Regions from separate parts of the Sphingomonas sp. CFBP8993 genome, predicted to be linked through region 1. Evidence: predicted binding sites of a transcription regulator. Region 1 holds the regulator's gene; each other region holds the start of a gene.
What was found. Region 1 encodes LexA, which represses DNA repair genes until DNA is damaged. Its sites were predicted from a motif close to GTTCCNCNCTTGTTCT; they were not measured.

Region 2: a site for LexA is predicted at 3,649-3,664, ahead of SOM26_RS03655 (ImuA family protein). Genes of this name have one in related genera too.
Region 3: a site for LexA is predicted at 2,039-2,054, ahead of SOM26_RS01640 (ATP-dependent helicase). Genes of this name have one in related genera too.

Annotation. Positions count from the first base shown of each region.
Region 1 covers NZ_JAXCWU010000003.1:416,914-424,413, forward strand. Annotated here, with positions in the region: gene gltX (glutamate--tRNA ligase) at 1-1,046, opposite strand, end outside; gene SOM26_RS08130 (ComEC/Rec2 family competence protein) at 1,141-3,228, shown strand; gene lexA (transcriptional repressor LexA) at 3,542-4,219, opposite strand; gene SOM26_RS08140 (molybdopterin molybdotransferase MoeA) at 4,275-5,474, opposite strand; gene moaC (cyclic pyranopterin monophosphate synthase MoaC) at 5,518-5,985, opposite strand; gene trpC (indole-3-glycerol phosphate synthase TrpC) at 5,982-6,758, opposite strand; gene trpD (anthranilate phosphoribosyltransferase) at 6,755-7,500, opposite strand, start outside.
Region 2 covers NZ_JAXCWU010000002.1:120,760-128,259, reverse strand. Annotated here, with positions in the region: gene SOM26_RS03665 (error-prone DNA polymerase) at 1-1,167, opposite strand, end outside; gene SOM26_RS03660 (Y-family DNA polymerase) at 1,167-2,987, opposite strand; gene SOM26_RS03655 (ImuA family protein) at 2,869-3,630, opposite strand; gene SOM26_RS03650 (SOS response-associated peptidase) at 4,093-4,719, shown strand; gene SOM26_RS03645 (MBL fold metallo-hydrolase) at 4,722-5,702, shown strand; gene SOM26_RS03640 (3'-5' exonuclease) at 6,092-6,970, opposite strand; gene SOM26_RS03635 (hypothetical protein) at 6,997-7,500, opposite strand, start outside.
Region 3 covers NZ_JAXCWU010000001.1:368,891-376,390, forward strand. Annotated here, with positions in the region: gene SOM26_RS01640 (ATP-dependent helicase) at 1-2,036, opposite strand, end outside; gene SOM26_RS01645 (UrcA family protein) at 2,254-2,559, shown strand; gene SOM26_RS01650 (inorganic phosphate transporter) at 2,758-4,320, shown strand; gene SOM26_RS01655 (MFS transporter) at 4,381-5,679, shown strand; gene rsmD (16S rRNA (guanine(966)-N(2))-methyltransferase RsmD) at 5,670-6,206, opposite strand; gene SOM26_RS01665 (pseudouridine synthase) at 6,206-7,500, opposite strand, start outside.

The DNA.
Region 1 (7,500 bases):
AGCGCGGTGTCGGTTTCACCCATCCGCTTGGCGACCAGTTCGGCAAGCCGCGCATCGTCGGACTCGCGGATATAATGGCCGTTCAGGTTTTCCAGCTTCTTAATGTCGAAGCGCGACGGCGCCTTGCCCACGGCGGCGAGGTCGAACCACTTCACCGCTTCGTCGCGCGAAATGATCTCGGCATCGCCGTGACCCCAGCCCAGGCGGAGCAGATAATTGTCGAGCGCTTCGGGAAGGATGCCCATCTCGTCGCGATACGCCTCGATCCCGACCGCGCCGTGGCGCTTGGACAGCTTGGCCCCGTCCGATCCGTGGATCAGCGGGATATGCGCATAGATCGGCTCGACCCAGCCCATCGCCTTATAGATTGGCAACTGCCGGAAGGCGTTGTTCAGGTGATCGTCGCCGCGAATGACATGGGTCACGCCCATGTCATGGTCGTCGACCACCACCGCCAGCATATAGGTCGGCGTGCCGTCCGAACGGAGCAGGACCAGATCGTCCAGCTCGGCATTCTGCACGGTGACGCTGCCCTGCACCCGGTCCTCGATCGTCACCGACCCCTCGCGCGGCGCGCGCAGGCGGACGACGAAGGGCTGGCCCTCGGGCGCGGTGGCGGGATCGGCGTCGCGCCAGGGCGAGCGGATGCGCAGCGGCTGCTTGGCGGCCTGCGCCGCTTCGCGCTGCGCGGCGATCTCGTCCTGCGTCATGTAGCAGCGATAGGCGTTGCCCTGCGCCATCATCTCACGCGCGACCTCGGCATGGCGGTCGGCACGGGCGAACTGGAACACGGCATCGCCGTCCCAGTCCAGGCCCAGCCAGCGCATGCCGTCCAGGATCGCGTCGATCGCGGGCTGGGTCGAGCGGGCGCGGTCCGTGTCCTCGATGCGCAGCAGGAACTTGCCGCCGTTCGCCCGCGCGAACAACCAGTTGAACAGCGCGGTCCGCGCGCCGCCGATATGGAGGAAGCCGGTCGGCGAGGGCGCGAAACGGGTTACCACTGGCGTGGCATTCGACCCGGTGGCGATATCATTAGTTGCGCTCAACCGCGCATACTCCCAATCATGAATTTCGATGGCCCATTCAGCCGCCGCAGCCCCTAGCATCAAGCGACCGCGCCGCCAAATGCCGCGCCTTCTGTTGACGAAGATCGGGGCGATGATCGAGACATGGGCGCAGGCCGAACGCGATCAGCTGGCGCTGTGGGTGCCGGTGATGTTCGGCATCGGGATCGCGGCCTGGTTCGTCCTGCCCGATCCCCGCGCGTGGTGCGCCGTCGCGCTGCTGGTCGCCGGGATCGGGCTGGCGGCGGTGACCGGGATGGGTGCTGGCCGGGTGGCGCGATCGGTGGGGATCGCGGCGTTCCTGGTGCTGGCGGGGTTGGCGATCGTCTGGGGGCGTGCCGAGTCGGTTCGCGCCCCGGTGCTTGCACGGCCGATGACGGTCGACCTGACCGCCGTGGTGGAGGCGAGCGATCGGCTGGCGGCCCGGCGGATCGTCCGACTGATGCTCAGACCGATGGGAGTCGCCGACGGGCGGGCGCGCGGTGTCGTCCTGCCACCCCGAATCCGGGTATCGCTGGACGAGGAGGATGCGCCCGCCGGGCTGGGTCCCGGCGCGCTGGTCCGGTTGCGTGCCCGCCTGATGCCGCCAGCGCCGGCGATTGCCCCCGGTGGGTACGACTTCGCACGTGCCGCCTGGTTCCAGGGCATCGGCGCGACGGGACGCGCTTTCGCCCCGGTGACGCTGCTCAGCCCGGCCGATCGGGGCGAGGGGCTGCGCCAGCGCCTGTCGCACCGTATCACCAGCCGACTGGCGGGAAGCGAGGGCGGGATCGCGGCGGCGCTGGCGACCGGCGATGTCGGGGCGATTGGCGAGGCGGATGCCGAGGCGATGCGGCGTGCCGGTCTCGCCCATCTGCTATCGGTCAGCGGGCTCCATATCACCGCGGTCGTCGGGATCGTCATGGTGCTGACCATCCGGCTGCTCGCGCTGTGGCCATGGCTGGCGCTGCGCGTGCGGCTGCCGCTGGTGGGGGCGGCGGCCGGGGCGGTGGCGGCGATCGGCTATACCTGGCTGACGGGCGCGGAGGTGCCGACCATCCGTTCCTGCGTCGCCGCGATCCTGGTCCTGACCGCCCTGGCGCTGGGACGCGAGGCGATGACCCTGCGGCTGGTGGCGGCGGGGGCGCTGATCGTCCTGCTGTTCCGACCCGAGGCGCTGGTCGGCGCGAGCTTCCAGCTATCCTTCGCCGCGATCACCGCGATCGTCGCGCTGCACGAGCATCCGACGGTCCGACGGTGGCTGGGGCCGCATCCCGACTGGCGCTGGTCGGCGCTACGCCAGTTGGGCGCGTTGCTCGCGACCGGGATCGTCGTCGAAGCCGCGCTGATGCCGATCGCCGTCTTTCACTTCCACAAGGCGGGGCTTTACGGCGCGCTGGCCAACATCGTCGCCATCCCCTGGACGACGTTCGTGGCGATGCCGCTGGAGATGATTGCGCTGCTGCTGGAGCCGCTGGGCTGGGGCGGCCCCTTCTGGTGGCTGCTGGGCAAGGCCTTGGGATTGCTGCTGGCCCTGGCGCGCTGGGTGTCGGCCATGCCGGGGTCGGTCGTCGCATTGCCGGTGGCCCCGCCCTGGGCATTTGCGGTGGCGGTGGCCGGGGGACTTTGGATCGCGTTGTGGCGGACGCGGTGGCGGTGGCTGGGCCTGCCGCCCTTGATGCTGGCGATCGGCATCATGCTGGCCGCGCCGACGCCGGACCTGATCGTGACCGGCGACGGGCGGCATGTCGCGGTCATGGCGGGGGATCGCGTGGCGCTGCTGCGCGACCGGGCAGGGGATTATATGCGCACCACCCTGACCGAACTGAGCGGGGCGGGTGGCGAGCCGCTGGCGCTGGCCGATCAGGTCAATGCGCGGTGCGGGCCCGATATGTGCGTGACAGGGCTGGTGAGAGGCGATCGGACCTGGCGGATCGCGGCGACGCGCAGCGGCTATCCGGTGCCATGGGCGCGGTTGATCGAACTGTGCAGTAAAGTTGATATCGTCGTTGCCGACCGGCGTCTGCCCGCGGCGTGTCGGCCGCGGTGGTTGAAACTGGATAGCGGAGCCTTGCGACACACCGGTGGGGTTTCGATCCGGCTCGATCCGCCGTCGGTTCGGATGGTGCGCCAGCCGGGGGACGGGCATCCGTGGATCCCCACGGCCATGGGGCAGGGGCGCTAGAGTTTGATCCGCCTGACCTGAACTATGGTCTTACCACCCCGGCGGAGGCCGGGGTCCAGTTGCGAAGGTTTCATTGATGGAACGCGTCGGTCGACCACCACCGCACCCCCAACTGGACCCCGGCCTCCGCCGGGGTGGTGTTTCGGCTAGACTGGATCAGCCTCCAAGCCTTTGCCATGTAATGCCCGGGTCTGCGTAAGCCTCTCCTTTGGGGAAAGGCGAGGGAAGGGCCGATAGCCAGCAGCCCCTTCTCGCTTTCCGTGGTCTTCGCCGTCTGCCCCGTTAAAGGGCAGGGCAACGGACCAACCCAAGCTCAGTCGTAGCGGCGGAGGATGCCCGACAGCTTGCCCTGCACGCGCACCTGGGCAGGGGCATAACGCTGCGGGTCATAGGCACGGTTGGCGGGGTCCAGGCGGACCATCGAGCCTTCACGCCGGAAATATTTGAGCGTCGCCTCCGCATCGTCGATCAGCGCCACGACGATCTGGCCGTCGCGGGCCACGTTGGTGCGGCGGATCAGCGCATAATCGCCGTCCAGGATACCCGCCTCGACCATCGAATCGCCCGACACTTCCAACGCATAATGCTCGCCTGCACCCAGCAGGGCAGCAGGCACTGCCAGCGTCGAGCTGCCCTCGAACGCCTCGATCGGCAGACCGGCGGCGATGCGGCCATGCAGCGGAATCTCGACCACGTCATTGGCGGGTTCGGCGATCGGCTTGGGCGCCGGGGGCCGTACATTGGCCTCGGTCGGCGCAGCCACGGGCTTTTCGGGACGATCGGGCATCCGCAGCACTTCCAGCGCGCGGGCGCGGTTGGGCAGGCGACGGATGAAGTGGCGTTCCTCCAGCGCGGAGATCAGGCGATGGACACCGGACTTGGACTTGAGGTCCAGCGCCTCCTTCATCTCCTCGAAGGACGGCGACACGCCGGTTTCCTTCAAACGGTCGTTGATGAAGCAGACAAGCTCATGCTGCTTTGCGGTGAGCATCGCGATCCTCCGTCCAGAACAGACGTGGAACTTATATGGAACGTTTTGGCTTGCGTCAAGCGAGCATCAGGATTTCCGCCGAGTCGCCGGCTTGGGCGGCGGGGACATGCGGCGGGCGGATGATCAGGCAGGTCGAACGCGCCAGGGTAAGCAGCATCGAGCTGTCCTGAATGGCGGCGGCATGGACCCGGCCGTCGATCATCGCGGCACGCAGGTAATCGATCCGTGGGCCGTTGGCGGGCAGGTCTTCCCCCAGGATCGTCGGGATCGGGGCGGGAAACGGATCGGCCGCCCCCGCCATATGTGCGATCAGCGGCCGAACGAACAGCGTCGCGGTCACGAAGGCGGATACGGGATTGCCCGGCAGGCTGAGTACGACCGTGCCGCCCAGGCGTCCGGCCATCATCGGTTTGCCGGGGCGAAGCGCGATCCGCCAGAAATCGACCTGGCCGCCCGCCGCCTTCAGCGCGGGCTGGACCAAATCATGGTCGCCGACCGAGGCACCGCCGGTCGTCACCAGCAGATCGGCCCCGACCCCGGCAAAGGCATCGCGCAAGGCATTGAGGTCGTCGGGCAGGATGCCCAGGTCGATGATCTCGACCGGCAGGTCGGCGAGCAGCGCGGCGAGCATGACGCCGTTCGATTCGGGCAAGGTGGCGGGATCGCCCGAGCCGGGCGGCACCAGTTCGTCACCGGTGGCGGCGATCGCGACGCGGACATGCTGGCGGACGGGCAGGGTGCCATGCCCGCCGGTCGCAGCCACCGCGATCCGGGCCGGAGTCAGCCGCTGACCCGCCGTGATCAGCGTCGCGCCCTCGTCGAAGTCCAGTCCGCGCCGCCGCACGTTGCGGCCCAGATGGCCGGGCCCTTCGCCGGTCAGCAGCAGGGTATCGCCATCCCGTCCGGCCTCTTCCTGGATCAGGACCGTATCGGCACCCGGCGGCAGCGCCGCACCGGTGAATATCCGGGTGGCCTCTCCCACCGCGATGGTCCCGGCGAAGGGCCGTCCCGCCGCGCTCTCGCCGATCACCGTCCAGGGCCCCGGCATGTCGGCGAAGCGGATCGCATAGCCGTCCATCGCCGACAGGTCGCTGGACGGCTGGGTACGCCGGGCCGCAATGTCCCGCGCGGCCCAGCGCCCAGCCGCTTCACGCAATGGCACGTCCACGATCGGACGTTCGGTGGTCAGCGCCAGCAGGCGCTTCTGGGCTTCGGGGACGGGTAAGAGAATGACGGTCGCTCCTGTTGCACCCATGACGCGTGGGACGGCGGCGCGTTCCCGGAAGGGGGGGGCGGCGTCAGGCGTGCCAGTCGCCCGACTTGCCGCCGGTCTTGGCGATCAGACGAATGTCGCCGATCGTCATGCGCTTATCGAGTGCCTTGGCCATGTCGTAGATGGTCAGCAGCGTCACCGATACGGCGGTCAGCGCCTCCATCTCGACGCCCGTCTGGCCCGCCGTCGCGGCCGTCGCGGTCGCGGTCACGCCGGTTTCGTCCAGCATCAGGTCGATCTCGACCTTGCTGAGCGGCAGCGGGTGGCAGAGCGGGATCAGGTCGCTGGTCCGCTTGGCGGCCATGATGCCGGCCACGCGCGCGACCGCCAGCACGTCGCCCTTCTGGACGCTGCCTGCTCGGATCGCGGCGGCGGCGTCGCGGGCCATGGTGACACGCCCTTGAGCGATCGCCTGCCGCGCCGTCACCGCCTTGGCCCCGACATCGACCATGCGGGCCGAGCCTTCGTCGTCCAGATGGGTGAGGCCGCTCATCCGATCAGCGCGCGGGTTGCCGCCTCGACATCATGCTGACGCATCAGCGCCTCGCCGACCAGGAAGCAACGAATGCCATGTGCGGCCATCGCATCCAGGTCGGCACGCGTCGTCAGGCCGCTCTCGGCCACGAAGGTCGATCCGGCGGGGGCATGGCCGACCAGTTCGTAGGTCCGCTGGAAGTCGACCGAGAAGTCGCGAAGGTCGCGGTTGTTCACCCCGATCAGGCGCGACTTGAGCCGAGCGGCGCGCTCCATCTCGGCGGCGTCGTGCACCTCGACCAGGGCGTCCATGCCGCATTCGATCGCGGCGGCCTCGATCTCCTGCATCTGCGTGTCGTCCAGCGCGGCGACGATGATCAGGATCGCGTCGGCGCCCAGGGCACGCGATTCGTGGACCTGCCAAGGGTCGACCATGAAGTCCTTGCGCAGGACCGGGATCGACACCGCCGCCCGTGCCTGTTCCAGGAACACGTCCGCCCCCTGGAACCAGCGCTCGTCGGTCAGCACCGACAGGCAGGCCGCACCCCCGGCCTCATAGGCGCGGGCATGGGCGGGGGGATCGAAATCCTCGCGGATCAGCCCCTTGGACGGGCTGGCCTTCTTGACCTCGGCGATCAGCGCATGGCCGGTCTTGGCGTCGAGCGCGGCACGAAAGCCACGCGGCGCGGAGACGGTCGCGATCTTGGCGTCCAGATCGGCGTGCGACATCGTCGCCTTGCGCGCCGCGACATCGGCACGCTTGGTTTCCAGGATGCGGTCGAGCATCGTCATCGGTAGGCAATCCATCGATCGAGGAGCGCCGCGGCCTCGCCCGTGTCGATCGCGCGGGCAGCGGCGACCGCGCCAGTATGCAGGTCGCGGCTGTGCCCGGCGACCAGCAGCGCGGCGGCGGCGTTGAGGAGGACGGCGTCGCGATACGCGCCCGTCTCTCCGGCGAGAAGGCGACGAAGCGCCTCGGCATTGTGCCGGGCGTCGCCGCCGCGAATGGCGGTGATGGGGTGGCGAGGGAGCCCCGCATCCTCGGGCGAGATCGTCGCGGGCGCGGTGATGTCGCCGACGGACACCGCGATGCTGGGGCCTGCGCCCGACAGCTCGTCCAGCCCTTCCTCGCCCGACACGACCAGCGCCGCCTCGGCACCCAGCTGGTCCAGCGCCTCGGCATAGACGCTGGCGTAATCGGGACGCGCGATGCCGATCAACTGGCGGCCGACATGCGCGGGATTGGCGAGCGGCCCCATCAGGTTGAAGATCGTCCGCCGACCGATCCGCCGTCGGATCGGCGTGATCCGCGCCATCGCGGGATGGTGGTTGGCGGCGAACAGGAAGGCGATGCCGATATCGGCCAAGCTGGCCTGCGCGACCAGCCCCGCACGCTCCATGTCGAGGCCGAGCACCTCCAGCGTATCGGCGGCCCCCGCCTTGGACGACGCCGCGCGGTTGCCATGCTTGGCGACCGGCACGCCCAGCGCCGCCACGACCAGCGATACCGCGGTCGACACGTTCAGCGTATGGT
Region 2 (7,500 bases), on a different contig from region 1:
CCACTGGATGATCTCCTCGCGCCGCTCATGCTCGAAGTCGACGTCGATGTCCGGCGGCTCTCGGCGTTCGCCAGAGACGAAGCGCTCGAAGAGCAGCTCATGCTTGATCGGGTCGATGCTGGTAATGCCGAGCACGAAGCAGACGCAGCTGTTGGCGGCGGAGCCACGTCCCTGACAAAGAATGCCCCGCCGTCGGCTTTCCGCGACGATGCTGTTCACGGTGAGGAAATAGGGTGCGTAGCCCAACTCGCCTATCAGCGTCAGTTCGTGACCGATCTGCTTGACGTACGCATCCGGTACACCGTCCGGGAACATCCGTTCGATCGCCGTGAGTGTCAGCCGTTCAAGTGCCTGCTGCGCCGTCAGCCCTTCTACCACCCGCTCGTGCGGATACTGGTAGCCGAGTTCGCCGAGGTCGAAGATGCAGGTGCGCGCGATCGCACCGGTGGCGGCGATCGCATCGGGAAATGCGGCGAAGCGGCGTTCCATCTCGGCGGGGGATTTGAGGTGTCGGTCGGCATGCCGCTCGCGCCGGTAGCCGAGCATGTCCACCGTGCACTTCTCGCGGATGGCCGTGACGACGTCCTGCAAAAGCCGAGCCTCGGGGGCATGGTAGAGGATGTCGCCGAGCGCGACCGCACGCACGCCCACCTCTCCGGCCAGCGCGGCGAGGTCGTGCAGCCGCAACGCATCGTTGGGTCGCCGGCGGAAGGCGAGGCCGCAATAGCCTCGCCCGCCGAAGATCTCGCGGAGCTCGACAAGATGCGCCGCAGTCATCGCATCCGCCTCGCCCGGCAGCAGGATCGCGACCAGCCCGTCGCTCCACGCGATGACGTCGCTCCAGCCAAGCGTGCAGCCACCCTTGCCCGCGCGCGATTTGCCCAGCGTCAGTAGCCGCGTGAGCCGCGACCATGCGGACCTGTCGGTCGGATAGAGGAGCAGCGCACGTCCGTCGTCCAGATCGACGCGGGCACCGGCGATCATCCTGACGCCAGTCGCCTTCTGCGCCTCCCACGCCCGCACCAGACCCGCGACGCTGCCGCGATCGACGATGCCGAGTGCGGAATGCCCCTGCAGTGCAGCGGCGGCGAACAGTTCGTCCGGGCTGGACGCGCCGCGCAGGAACGAGAAATGGCTCGTCACCTGAAGTTCGACATAGGTCGTCATCAGCCGAACAGCCCATGGAGGTACCAGCTCAGATCACCGGTGGCCGCGTCGACGCCGTCTCCACGACGGAACAGCCAGAAGCGCGCGCCGCTCTCGTCCTCGACGCGAAAATAGTCGCGCACCGCCCAGACCTCGCCGTCGCGAAGCCACCATTCGCCGTGGATCCGCTCCGGCCCGTCCCCCGCGACTACCGAATGGACGCTCCCCCGCCAAGTGAAGCGACGCGGCGGTGCATCGGGCAGAAGTGCGATCACACCTGTCAGCATCTCGGGCCGAAGCAGAAGGCGGACGGGACGCTTCCACGATGGCCAGCCCGCCGGTGCGGCGAGCGGCGGAGCCCGCCGCACCGCACGTTCGGGTACGTCGCTCTCTACCGGGGCGGTGGTGAACAGCGCCGCTTCACCGACTCTGCCGGCGATCTGGTCGACCAGCGTCGCGACGTCGGGCACCACCTCCTCACCCGTCAGGTCGCCTGCCACCACGGTGGCGCCCAAGGGATCGGTCCGGGTCGCGGCGAGCCGCATCGTCTCGATGCCGTCGCCCGGATCGATGTGCTCGATGCGAAGCTGGAACAGGCGCGCGAGATGGGCTACGTCGCGGGTCGCACGGGCGGTTCCTATCGCGAGCCGCTGTTCGCTGCCGTCGAGCCGTTCCGCCACCAGCAACAGTCCGCGTACGCCGAATCCTCGCCCCTGCAGGACGAGCATCATGTCCGCAAGAAGGTCGCCGATCACCTGCGCGATCGCTTCCGCCGTGCCGATCGGCTCGAGCAACTGACGCAGGACGACGGGCGTCTCCTCCGGCACGACCGGCACGATCGGCTCCGCTACCCGGCCGAGCGCTTCGTCCAGCCGGCGGACGCTGGCGAGCCCCAGCCGCCTCGCGAGCGGCCCGCGCGGCAGCGAAAGCAGGTCGGCGATGCGATCGAGACCGAAGCGCTGCGAAGCCGTTATCGCGTCCGGCGTCAGACGCAGTGCGGCGGGTGGCAACGCACCGATCGCCTGAGCCTCGCCGCCGCCCGGGACCGAGGTCACCACGTGGGGTCCGTAGCGCGCCAACGCATGCGCCGCCCCGGGCGTACCAGCTACCGCGACCCGCGCGGTGTATCCGAAGCGCTGGCAGAAGCGGACCAGCCGCGCGCAGAACCGTGCTTCACCGCCATGCAGATGAGCCGCACCGGTTAGATCGAGCCACAATCCGTCCTCACCGCTCGGAGCGGCGGTCGGTGTCCAGTGCCGGACGGCGTGCATCGTTAGGCCGTCCAGGACCGCAGCGTCCGCTGCCGGATCGGCCGGGCGGACGTCGATATCTGACACCAACGCGCGCGCTTGGGTGACCGCCATACCCGGCGACAGGCCGAGCGTGAGCGCCGCCGGACAGGCTGCCGCTATGATCTGCCGCTGTCCTATCGTCGCGGCCAGGACCAGTGGCACCGTATGAACAAGGGAGGACGGTGACGACTTGCCGACTGCGCCGGAGGGCGAAGGCCTCTTGAAGGGATGATCCGCCGCCTCCGAACGGCGGCCCAGTTCCCGCATCGTCGGTCGTTGGTGAAGCGGAAGCGCCATCGCTTCGTCGGCTATCACGGCGCGAGCATCCTCGGCCCGTGCCCAGCGCGCACCGGGTCGCCAGCCGCCGCCCCGCGGAACCGAGCAGGTGCCGGGGTCGTCGTCGACCGGCAGCAACGGCAGTGCCGGAGCGTCAGGCAGCGCGCGCGGCCGCTCCAGCCGCCGCAACCGCTCGATGGCGAGGTGCGGCAGGTAGAGCGAGGCGACCCGTGGCATCGCATGCCTCCACTTCGAGAGAGAAGCCCGGCCCACCGCGCTGGCGAGCGAGCTCGACGGTCCAGCGCGGCCGGCCGACGCCCGCCGCGTGCAGGGGCGCCGATGGCGCGCAGGCGACCCGCCATCGGGTCATCGCCGCCGATGGCTCGCCGAGCGGGCATGCGCCCGCCCTGCGCCAGCGGCGGGAGAGAAGTGCGGGCGCCCCGCCCGCCGTCGCGGCAAGCTGCAGGCGCCGGGTGGCCACCATGTCGGCGCGCTTCACCTCTCCGACGACGGCGGCGACGCCCCCGTGACGCAAGCCGTCCTCCATCACGGCCAGCACGTCCCGATCCTCCCGGACCTCGGCGAAGAGAACGGCCGATGCATCAAGTCCGGCCTGCTCCAATCCCGGGGCGTACAGATCGAAGCGGGTCACGACCCACAACACGCGCCGGGCGCGGGCGGTCGACGCACGGGCCGCGATACCGACCACGAAGAGCGTCGCGGCCGCATCGTCCGTCAGCGTCGACGTGGCCGGCGATACCTCGTGCAGACCACCGAGCGTCAATCCACCCGCCGCGAGACGCGCATCCATCTCGTCGATTTCGAACGGCATGACCGCCTTGTCGTCGGCGTACGACACCCCTGCACCCTCGCGCAGGCGGGCGATCAGCTCATCGCGCTGGTGGTTGGTGAACATAGTTGCTCCGACTCGTTTGTTCGCTTTATGTTCCAGAAAGGTAGATGGTAGGTCAAGGCGTTACGAGGACGATGCGGGTGAACCGAAACGGGATGCAGGCCGCGAACGATGTGGCGTGGGAGCGGGATCAGGGCTGTGATCACGTTGGCCGGCGTCTGCGCACCCTCGAGCAGTGCGCGCTTCACAAGCGGACGCTGCGTCTGTCGTGTCCGCGCTGCGATCATGGTCGTGTACTCGATGCCGTATGCCTGTGGTGGCTGTTCAATCGCCGCGGTTGGGACGACGCGCTCGACGCCGTAGCCAGCCATCTACGATGCGCTCGATGTCACGACGATGGAACGACGACGCGGCCGCGCATCACCGTGGGCCGGGAGCCTCCGACCGGCGAGGCGCTACCCTATCCGGACGAAGCGAGTTGGAAGAGGCTTGTCTCGCGCTACCGGTCATGATCGAGATGCAGGCATGTGCAACCTCTACAATTTGAAGGTCGATCCGCGATCGTACTTCGATGCGCTCGCCGCCGTCGACGACGCGACGAACGTATTGGCGGTTGAGAAGGACTACGCGGCACCCGGCAAACCCGGCTACGTGGTCCGACACCAGGATGGGCGGCGAGTGCTGAGCACGATGCGCTGGGGCTTTCCGACACGGAAGCCCCGGAAGCGTCCTGCCCGGGAGGGTGAGCTGCCGTACCTCTACGACTGGTGGACCAACGCGCGGAACATGCAGAGCAGCATGTGGAAGCCCTGGCTGATGCGAACGGAGCATCGCTGCCTGGTGCCCTTTACCCGTTTCTCAGAGCCCAAGACCGCCGCCGACCGTCGCGACAAGGGTGACGTCAACTGGTGGTTCACGGTCGAGGACCAGGCGATACCGTGCTTCGCGGGCTTGTGGAAGATCGATCAGGATCATGACCGCGTCTACGCGTTCTGCACGACCGAACCGAATCCTCTCGTCGCGCCCAAGCACCCCAAGGCGATGCCGGTGATCCTCCTCCCGGAGGATCAGGAGCGATGGCTGACCGCTCCCGTCGGCGAGGCTTCGAGCTTGCTGGCCGCCTATCCCTCGCAGCTGATGAGCGTCGGCTGATCATGGCCCGTAACCGATACCATGACGACCCGCCGAGCGATCACTTCGATGGCACCCGCTTCTTCAACCCCGGCCAGGAAAGCACGGATCGCGGACTGCGCGCCATGCTGCGCTGGAAGCTCGCCGGTACCGCGGCGAAATGGCCACCGATGGTACAGGTCACTCCGGCGATCCCACGGATGCGGGTCGAGGGACTGACCATCACGATGGTCGGTCATGCTTCGCTGCTGATCCAAGCGGCGGGCATGAACATGCTCACCGATCCGGTATGGTCCGAACGCGCCAGCCCGTTCCGTCGCTTCGGACCGAAGCGCGTCACTGTGCCGGGGATCGCCTTTGAAAGCCTGCCTCCGATCGATGTCGTGCTGCTGAGCCATGCCCACTACGATCACCTCGATGTCGATACACTCCGGCGGCTGCACGCCGCTCATCATCCGCTCATGGCGATGCCGCTCGGCAACGATGCCGTCGTACGTGCCGCTGTGCCCGGAGCCCAATGCATAACCGGCGACTGGTGGGACCGACTGGATGTCGGAGCCGGAATCTCGACGACGCTGACACCAGCCAACCACTGGTCGAACCGCTGGCCGAGCGACACGCGCATGACGCTTCGGAGCGGGCATCATCTGGACACGCCCGTCGGTTCGATCTGGTTCGTCGGCGACACCGGCTACGGCGATGGGCGAATCTTCGGCGAGATGCGCGAGCGGCTCGGAGGACCCGATGTCGCCCTGATCCCGATTGGTGCCTATGCGCCGCGCTGGTTCATGGCCGCGCAGCACGTCGATCCTGCCGAAGCGGTGCGGATCTTCACCGACGTCGGTGCGACACGCGCCCTAGGCATCCACTGGGGCACGTTCCAGCTCACGGACGAGGCGCGCGAAGCACCTGTCGACGAATTGGCGAATGCTCTGACCGATGCCCGCATCGCACCTGATCGCTTCGTCGCGGCCCAGGCGGGTGGTACCTACCACTTCGGATAGGACAAAAGTACCCACCGTTCGCCATGATCAACGCCAGACATCGGAACATGCACAATCGATGGCCGCCTGCGCGACGTTCACATCTTACGCCGCAAACCGACACGTCGAAACTTTTGGCTTCGCCGAAGCGGAATATCGGTGCCTTCTCGGCCTCGGATCATTGCCGGATGATCACTGCCAGAGAATGGCAGTTCTGCGGTTTGAGCGCTTTCTGGTTCTCGACCTCTAAAATCTCAACATGATCGTATCTGGCGTGGCCGATCGAGATGGTTACTTCGGTATAATGAACCACTCCCCCGTTTTGGTCCGCCAGTCAGAATGACTGCATTCAATGGTTGGAAGGTCGCCCAAAGACCCCTTATCCCCTTGAAGCAGCCCACTGGGAAAGGTCAAGAACCGGCGGCATAACGTTCGACCCACGTCACTCTGCGCATCCCGGGTTTCCGCCGACCGCCATACAGCATCAGGGAAGCCCAGTCCGCCTCCTCTCTTGCGAGTTCGTCGGCGACCTGTGCCGACCAGACACGCCGTGCCCCATCCCAACGGTAGCCGCGTTCCTTCAGCACTTCTCGCGCGGTGAACGGCGCGTCCTGCGCGTCGACGATCCACGTTGGCTTCCTCGCATTGCCGATCATACGTCCAGCCACCGTGCCCCCGAAGTCGTCGAGCGGATGGGATAGGAGATGCAGCAGAGCGGTGACATCGACCTCGGCACGGTGGGCGTCGTAGAACCATCCCATCCGACCCAGCAGCGCCGACAGCGTCCGTCCCTCGTAGCCCAGTTCCCTCCAGTCGACGTCGGCCAGGGTGCAGGCCCAAGGGCGCCCGGCCGCCATCGGGAGCCGTTTTTCGAGGAAGGGTCGGTCGAACGCCGCATTGTGGCTTACGACGAAATCGGCCGTCAGAATCATGCAGCCGGCTTCTCCGTCGGCTATCGCCCGTCCGGCCACATCGGCGTCCGTAAGACCCGTGACCCTGGTGATACTCGGCGGGATCGGCTCGGACGGCTGCTCCAGCCACGTCCGCGGACGTCCGGTCTCGACGATCCGATGCTGGGCATCGAGACGGAATCTCTGGATGGCGAGTTCGATCACCTCGTGTCTTGAATGATCGAGCCCCGTCGTCTCGACGTCAACGGCAACTCCGACCAGCGAATTGCTCCTGTCGATCCGCGTCGGTCGCCGATCCATTCGTCTGATGCGACGAAGGACCCGATAGTCATCGTGACGATCCAGCGCGCGAGCAATGACTTCGGGTTCGATCGGCACGCCGATCAGGTCGGTACGGGGAATCCTCACGCGGAGAACCGCTGTTCCAAGACCACGTCGAGTCCCGTAGCCAGGGGGGAGGACGGATCCTCGGCCACCAGCAGGAGCATGTCCGCCATGGCGGGGCTGATCATGGCAGTGGCCAGCGCCGTGGTCTGGTCGAAGCCGGCATGATAGCTGGCGGCCATCGCTGTCCGAGTGCCGAAGCGGCCAACAACGCGCTCCACCAAATCCTCTTCGCGATCGGTCACGAGCGCGTAGAAGGCGAAGAGCCGCCCACCGTCCTGCTGGGCGTCGACCCAGCAGGTCAGCAGCTTCGGGTTTCGTGGCGAAGGGAACGGTACGACCACGTCATCCATCCGCCGTTCTTCGGCGTCATCGATGTCGATGGCGCCGTCGTCCGCGAGAAGATCGTCGACGTAGGCCGGTTCGGCGTCGATACCAAGACCGAGACCGTGCAGGACGACGTTGCGGTTGAAGGCGTTCAGATCCTGACATGCATCGATCGGGCAACGGTCATCGAAGACCGT
Region 3 (7,500 bases), on a different contig from region 1:
CCGGTCCCCCGCGCGACGTTGGCGAATGGATCGGCATGTTCGGACCAGTTGGCCCGCCACAGGCTTTCGCCACCGTTCATGCTGCTTTCGCTCTCGATATGTTCAGGCGGCAGTTCGGCGACGAAGCGGCTCGGCAAGCTGGAGGTCCACTGGCCATAGATGCGGCGATTGGCGGCGTGCAGGATGACCGCCTTGCGCCGTGCGCGCGTAATCGCGACATAGGCGAGGCGGCGCTCTTCTTCCAGGCTGCGCGTGCCGCCCTCGTCGATCGCCCGCTGCGACGGGAACAGCCCTTCCTCCCAACCCGCCAGGAAAACGGTATCGAACTCCAGCCCCTTGGCGGCGTGGATCGTCATGATCGTCACCTCGGGCTCGCGCTGGTCGCCGTCGCGGTCCATGACGAGCGAAACATGTTCCAGGAACGCGCCGAGCGACTCGTAATCCTCCATCGCACGGACGAGTTCGGACAGGTTTTCCAGGCGACCGGCGGCTTCGGCCGATTTTTCGTTCTGGTACATCGCGGTATAGCCGCTTTCGTCCAGCAGCTGACGCGCCAGTTCGGGATGGGGCAGGTCCCGCGCCATGTCGCGCCACCGGGCGATATCGCCGATCAGATTGCCCAGGCTCCGGCGCGCCTGCGGCGTCAGTTCGTCGGTGTCGAGGATCCGCGCCGACGCGATGGTCAGCGGCAGGCCTTCGGCACGGGCGAGCTGGTGGATCTTGGCCAGCGCCTTGTCGCCCAGCCCCCGCTTGGGCACGTTGACGATCCGCTCGAACGCCAGGTCGTCGGACGGCTGGTTGACAATCCGCAGATAGGCCAGCGCGTCACGGATTTCGGCGCGCTCATAGAAGCGAAAGCCGCCAACGATCCGGTAAGGCAAGCCGATCGCGATGAAGCGGTCTTCGAACTCACGCGTCTGATGCGACGCGCGCACCAGAATGGCGATATCACCGTACGAGGTGCCCGAACGTCGCGCGCCCTCAATTTCCTCGCCGACCCGGCGCGCTTCCTCCGGCCCGTCCCAGACGCCCAGCACCCGGACCTTCTCGCCCACATCCAGTTCGGTCCACAGCGTCTTGCCCAGACGCCCGCCGTTATGCGCGATCACGCCCGACGCCGCCCCCAGGATATGCGGGGTCGAACGATAATTCTGTTCCAGGCGGATCACCTTGGCACCGGGGAAATCCCGCTCGAAACGCAGGATGTTCTCCACTTGGGCGCCGCGCCAGGAATAGATGGACTGGTCGTCATCGCCGACGCACGCGATGTTCTTGCGCGCCTGGGCAAGCAGCCGCAGCCAGAGATACTGGACGCTGTTAGTGTCCTGATACTCGTCCACCATGATATAGCGGAAGCGCTGCTGATAATGCTCCAGCACGTCGCGATGCGTCTTCAGAATGGTCAGCATGTGGAGCAGCAAGTCGCCAAAGTCGCAGGCGTTCACGCTGCGCAGCCGCTCCTGATACTGGCGGTACAGGTCCGCGCCCTGGCCGTTCGCGTAACGCTCCGCCTCGCCCGCGTCGATATCGCCGGGAACCAGCCCCTTGTTCTTCCACTCGTCGATCAGTCCGCCGAGCGCACGGGCCGGAAAGCGCTTTTCGTCGATATCCGCCGCGACGATCAACTGCTTGAGCAGCCGGAGCTGGTCGTCGGTATCGAGGATGGTGAAGTTGGATTGCAGCCCGACCAGCTCGGCATGGCGGCGCAGCATCTTCGCGCCGATCGCGTGGAAGGTGCCCAGCCACGGCATCCCCTCCACCGCATCGCCGACCAGCCGCCCGACGCGCTCGCGCATTTCCTTGGCGGCCTTGTTGGTGAAGGTGACCGACAGGATTTCCGACGGCCAGGCCTTGCGCGTGTAGAGCAGATGCGCCAGCCGGGCGGTCAGTGCCGCAGTCTTGCCCGTTCCCGCACCCGCCAGGACCAGAACCGGACCATCGGTCGTCAGCACCGCCTCGCGCTGCGCCGGGTTCAGCGATCGCAGATAGGGATAGTCGGTCGGCGAAGCAGCGGGATCGAGGGGAGCGACGGTCATCGCGAACAGTTAGGGAACGTTTGCTGGCGGGGCAACCACCCGTGATGACCGGCAGCCGCTGTTTCATCGCGGGACGAGTCATCAGCCAGTCTTTTGTCCGACATGAAAGCGACATTTCCGCTGCCTAGAGGCGCGGCGTGCCGACGAGCAGCGGGGTGCCCTTCATGGGTGCCGACGCCGCCGTGACGGGCACGACCCGATGCAGGAGCACTATCCGATGAAGATCTTCACGGCAGCCGCCACAGCGGCCTCTCTTTTCGTGTCCGTCGCGGCGCAGGCTGAAGTTCGCGAGCCCGTGGTCGTTCGCGTCCGCCACGCCGACCTCGACCTGCGCCGCGCCGATCACCGTGTGCAGCTCGACGCCCGTATCCGCCGGGCCGCGCTGATCGCTTGTGGTCCGGCAACGATGGACCTGCGCCGCAATGCCGACTCCGCGCGCTGCCGCAAGGAAATGCTGGCTGACGCTGCGCCCAAGCTGGCGGCGCTGTCGCGGGCACCGATCGCGCTCGCCAGCAACAACTAATATCTGTCGAGGGAATGCAGCCGGACGCTCCGACAGGGCCTCGGCTGCATTTCCTCGCGGCGATAGCCACGCGGCCGTCGTCATCAAAATGTCACCGGAAAGGCGCAACGCGACTTCATTATGACAGCTCATGCGCTAACCGGTGGCCAATCCGAAACCCGCGTGCGAGGTCCACGCCTCGATTCCGGGCTCCATCCCATGGGCCGGTGGCTGTTCGCCGCGCTGCTCGTCGGCGGCCTGCTCTATGCGGGCTATAGCGTCGCGATCGATACCGCACGCGTCGGCGAGCCGATGGCGATCGGCGTCTTCGCCTTTCTCGGCCTCGCGCTGCTGATCGCGCTGGGGTTCGAATTCGTCAACGGGTTCCACGATACCGCCAACGCGGTCGCGACGGTCATCTACACGCATTCGATGCCTGCACCGCTGGCGGTCGTGTGGTCGGGCTTCTTCAATTTCCTCGGCGTCGTCACCTCCACCGGGGCTGTCGCCTATTCGATCATCACGCTGCTGCCGATCGACCTGATGCTGCACGTCGGCTCGGCGGGCGGATTTGCGATGATCTTCGCGCTGCTGCTGGCCGCTGTCCTGTGGAACCTGGCGACCTGGGCGGTCGGCCTGCCCAATTCGTCGAGCCATGCGCTGATCGGCTCGATTCTGGGTGTCGGGCTGGCCAACCAGCTGCTGTCGAACGTGCCCGGCACGTCGGGCGTCGACATGGCGCAGGTGCAGAAGGTCCTGACGGCCCTGCTGTTCAGCCCGCTGATCGGGTTCGTCGGCGCGTTGATGCTGCTGCTCGTCATGAAGCGTTTCCTGCGCGACAAGCAGTTGTACCGCGAGCCGGAGGGCGACACGCCGCCGCCGCGTGGCATCCGCGCGCTCCTGATCTTCACCTGCACCGCGGTCAGCTTCGCGCATGGCGGCAATGACGGACAGAAGGGCATGGGCCTGATCATGCTGATCCTGATCGGCTGTGCGCCGACCGCCTATGCGCTGAACCGGACGCTGCCCGAAAGCGCGATGCCCGCCTTCGTCCGTAGCGCGCAGGTCGCGGCCACCGCCTATGCCGCGCACGGTACGTCAGGCACGCCGTCAGTCGAACAGGCTCGCGCGGTGGTCGTCGAGGGCGTCCGCACCAAGGCGATCGACCGGCCGGAGGTCTATGCCGGACTGTCGGTCCTGTCGCGCGACATAGGCGAGCGGATCGAGGATTACGGAACGTTCAGCCGCGTGCCCGCCGCCGTCGTGCCGAACATGCGCAACGACATGTATCTGGTCCTCGATACCACCCGCATGGTGACCAAGAACGAGGGGGCCAAGCAGCGCTTCACCGCCGCCGAGATCGAATCGCTCGACGGCTATGCCGGGTCGCTCGAACGCGGCACCCGCTATATCCCGCTTTGGGTGAAGGTTACGGTTGCCCTGGCGCTGGGGCTTGGAACGATGGTCGGCTGGCGGCGGATCGTGATGACGGTCGGCGAGCGGATCGGCAAGACGCACCTGACCTATGGCATGGGGGCCGCCGCCGAGCTGATGACCGCCGCGACGATCTTCGGTGCCGAATATCTCGGCCGTCCGGTATCGACGACGCACATCCTGACCTCCGGCGTGGCCGGCGCGTCAGTGGCAAACGGCGCGGGGCTACAGTTTCGTACGATCCGCAACATGCTGCTCGCCTGGGTCCTGACCCTTCCGGCCGCCATGATATTGTCGGGAACGCTCTATTGGCTGCTGCTGCAACTGGCGGGCGCGATCGCAGGCTGATCGGCGATAATCGGGCGGCGGGGTCTTTACGCCGCCGCTTCGCTTCTGCACGGACGGTCCATGACCCCAGGATCGTCCGCAGCATCACCCCAGGCATCTCCGGTTTCGCACCGCCATATCCTGCTGGCGAGCCTGACGGGCACGGCGGTCGAGTTCTACGATTTCTATATCTATGCGACGGCAGCGGCGCTGGTGTTCGGGCCGCTCTTCTTCCCCGCATCATCCGCGACGGCGCAACTGCTGCTGTCCTATGCCAGTTTCGGCCTGGCGTTCGTCGCGCGACCAGTGGGGGCCATCGCCTTTGGCCATTTCGGCGATCGGGTAGGACGCAAGTCGACCCTGGTGGTCAGCCTGGTGCTGATGGGCGGCTCGACCGTCGCGATCGCCTTCCTGCCGACCTATGCGCAGGCCGGATGGATCGCACCGCTACTGTTGTGCATCGCCCGCCTGGGGCAGGGGCTGGGCCTGGGCGGAGAATGGGGCGGGGCCGCCCTGCTGGCGGTCGAGAATGCACCGCCTGGTAAACGTAACACCTGGGGCATGTTCCCGCCGCTCGGGGCACCGGTCGGCTTCATCCTGGCGAACGGCTTCTTCCTGATCCTGGGGCTGGTCCTGACCGACGCCCAGTTTCGGGCGTGGGGCTGGCGCCTGCCGTTCCTGGCTAGCGCGGTGCTGGTAATACTCGGCCTCTGGGTGCGGCTGCGGCTGACCGAGACGCCCGATTTCGCCGAGGCCAAGAAAAGCGACACGCTCCCAAGGGTGCCTATCGCCACCCTGCTCGGCGGTCATGGCCGTGCGCTGCTGGCGGGGACGAGCGGGGTCATTGCCTGTTTCGCGATCTTCTATCTCGCGACAGCCTTTGCGCTCGGTTACGGCACGACAGTGCTCGGCTATCCGCGCGAAGCGTTTTTGGGCGTGCAGCTGGCCGCGATCCTGTTCCTGGCGCTGGGCGTGATCGTCTCCAGCGTGTTGGCCGACCGGCGCGGCGCACCGGCGATGCTGCGCCTCGGCTTTGCGGGCTGTGTTCTGGTCGGAATCGTCATGGGGCCGATGCTGGGATCGGGCTCGCTCGCCATCGTGTTCGTCTGGCTGGCGCTGGCGCTGTTTGTGATGGGCTTTGCCTATGGCCCGCTCGGCGGGTGGTTGCCCGCGCTGTTTCCGGCAGGCGTGCGCTATACCGGCGTGTCGATGACCTTCAACCTGGGCGGCATCATCGGCGGCGCGCTGGCCCCGATCGCGGCGCAGGCCCTGACCGAGCGCGGCGGGCTGAACTTCGTCGGCGGCTATCTGGTCGCCGCGGGTCTGCTCAGCCTCGCCGGTTCGGCCCTGATGCGGGGCCGTGCGGTCTATCAGGCCTGACGCAACAGGGTGAGCCGTGCCTTGCCGTGGACGCGGGAGACGTCGACGGTGAAGCCCGCAATCTCGAGTTCCTCCTGCTTGGCGGTCTCGATGCTGATCCAAGTGCCCGCACCCACCCAGCCAAGCCGCGTCAGCTTGTCGAGGGCGACGCTGCCCGCGCCCGTTCCATAAGGCGGGTCCATCAGGATCAGGTCGAGCGGCGCGCGCGCAGGGCCCAGCGCCATGACCGACGATGCCCGCACGTCGCCCTGCGCCTCCAGCTTGGCCAGATTGGCGCGCAGCGCGTCCAGCGCGGCGCGATCCTGCTCGACGAACAGGCAGGACGCCGCCCCCCGCGACAGCGCCTCGATGCCGAGTGCACCCGATCCGGCGAAGAGGTCGCCGACCGCCAGCCCTTCGAAATCACCCAGCCTTGCGGTCAGCATCGAGAACAGCGCCTCCCGCGTCCGATCGGCGGTGGGACGGGTCACGTCCCCCTTGGGCGCGACCAGCGGGCGGCCGCGCCATTGTCCGGCGATCACGCGCATCAGCGATTACCCCCCGGACGGCCAGGACGCGAACCACCGCCACCGGGTCTCGGCCCGCGCGGCCCCGGCCGGGCCGGACCGCCGGAACGGCCGGGCGTACCCTGTCCGCCGTTTGGCGGGCGAGAAGGACGGCCGCCGCGCTCGTCGCTTCGGAACGGGCGGTCACGCGATGGGCCGGAGCGGTCACCGGCTGGCCCCTTTGCGAAGGGCTTGCTGTCTGTCCGACCACGATCACCGCGTTCGTCGCCGCGGAACGACCGCTCACGCGGCGCATTCGAGCGGTCACCGGCTGCGCTCTTGGCATAGGGTCGGTTATCACTGCGTGACGGGCGATCACCGGAACCGCCAAAGCGGTCGCCCGTCGGGCTTTTTGCGAAGGGCTTGTTCTCGGTCCGGTTACGGTCGCTGCGGAACGAGCGCTCACGTGGCGGACCCGAACGCTCGCTTGCTCCACCCTTGGCGAAGGACCGGCTGTCGCCGCGGGCCGGACGTTCCCCGGAGCCACCGAAGCGGTCGCCGGCGGGGCTTTTGCCATAAGGCTTGTTGTCCGACCGGGGACGGTCGCCATGCTCATTGCTACGGAATGGCCGATCGCGGGACGGGGTCGAACGATCGCTCGGCGCGCCCTTGCCAAAGGGACGGTCGGTTCGCTCGTCACGTCGCCCCGAACGGTCGCGCGACGGACCCGCGCGATCCGATACGGGACCCTTGGCATAGGGCCTGCCGTCAGCCTGTGGGCGTCCGGTGCGCGGGGCGGCGCCACGACCGAACCGCTCGCCCGATCCAGCGCGATCCTGCCGCTTCGGGGCGTCGCGCATGTCGGCGCCGGCTCGCGGACCCGAACGGGTCGTCGCGCCGGGGGAGTCGATCCGCGTCGGCGGCGTCCGGAAACCGGGCTTGACCTTGGCCGGGCGGATCGCATCGGCGGGGATGCCACCTTCCAGCGTCTTGCGAAATTCGACGATGTCGTAACCCTTGACCTCGCCAATCTCTCCCACCGGCAGGTCGTCGAGCAGGAACGGGCCATAGCGGAGTCGGATCAGGCGGCTGACTTGCAGACCCAGATATTCCAGCACGCGGCGAACCTCGCGGTTCTTGCCTTCGCGCAAGGTCATCTCGATCCAGACATTCGCGCCGGTGCGACGCTCCAGATTGGCGTCGATCTGGCCATAACGAATGCCGTCGATCTCGATCCCGTGGATCAACTCCTCCAGCTGGGCCTGGGTGATGTCGCCATAGGCGCGCGCGCGATAGGTCCGCTCGACCCCGGTCGCAGGAAGCTCCAGCTGACGCT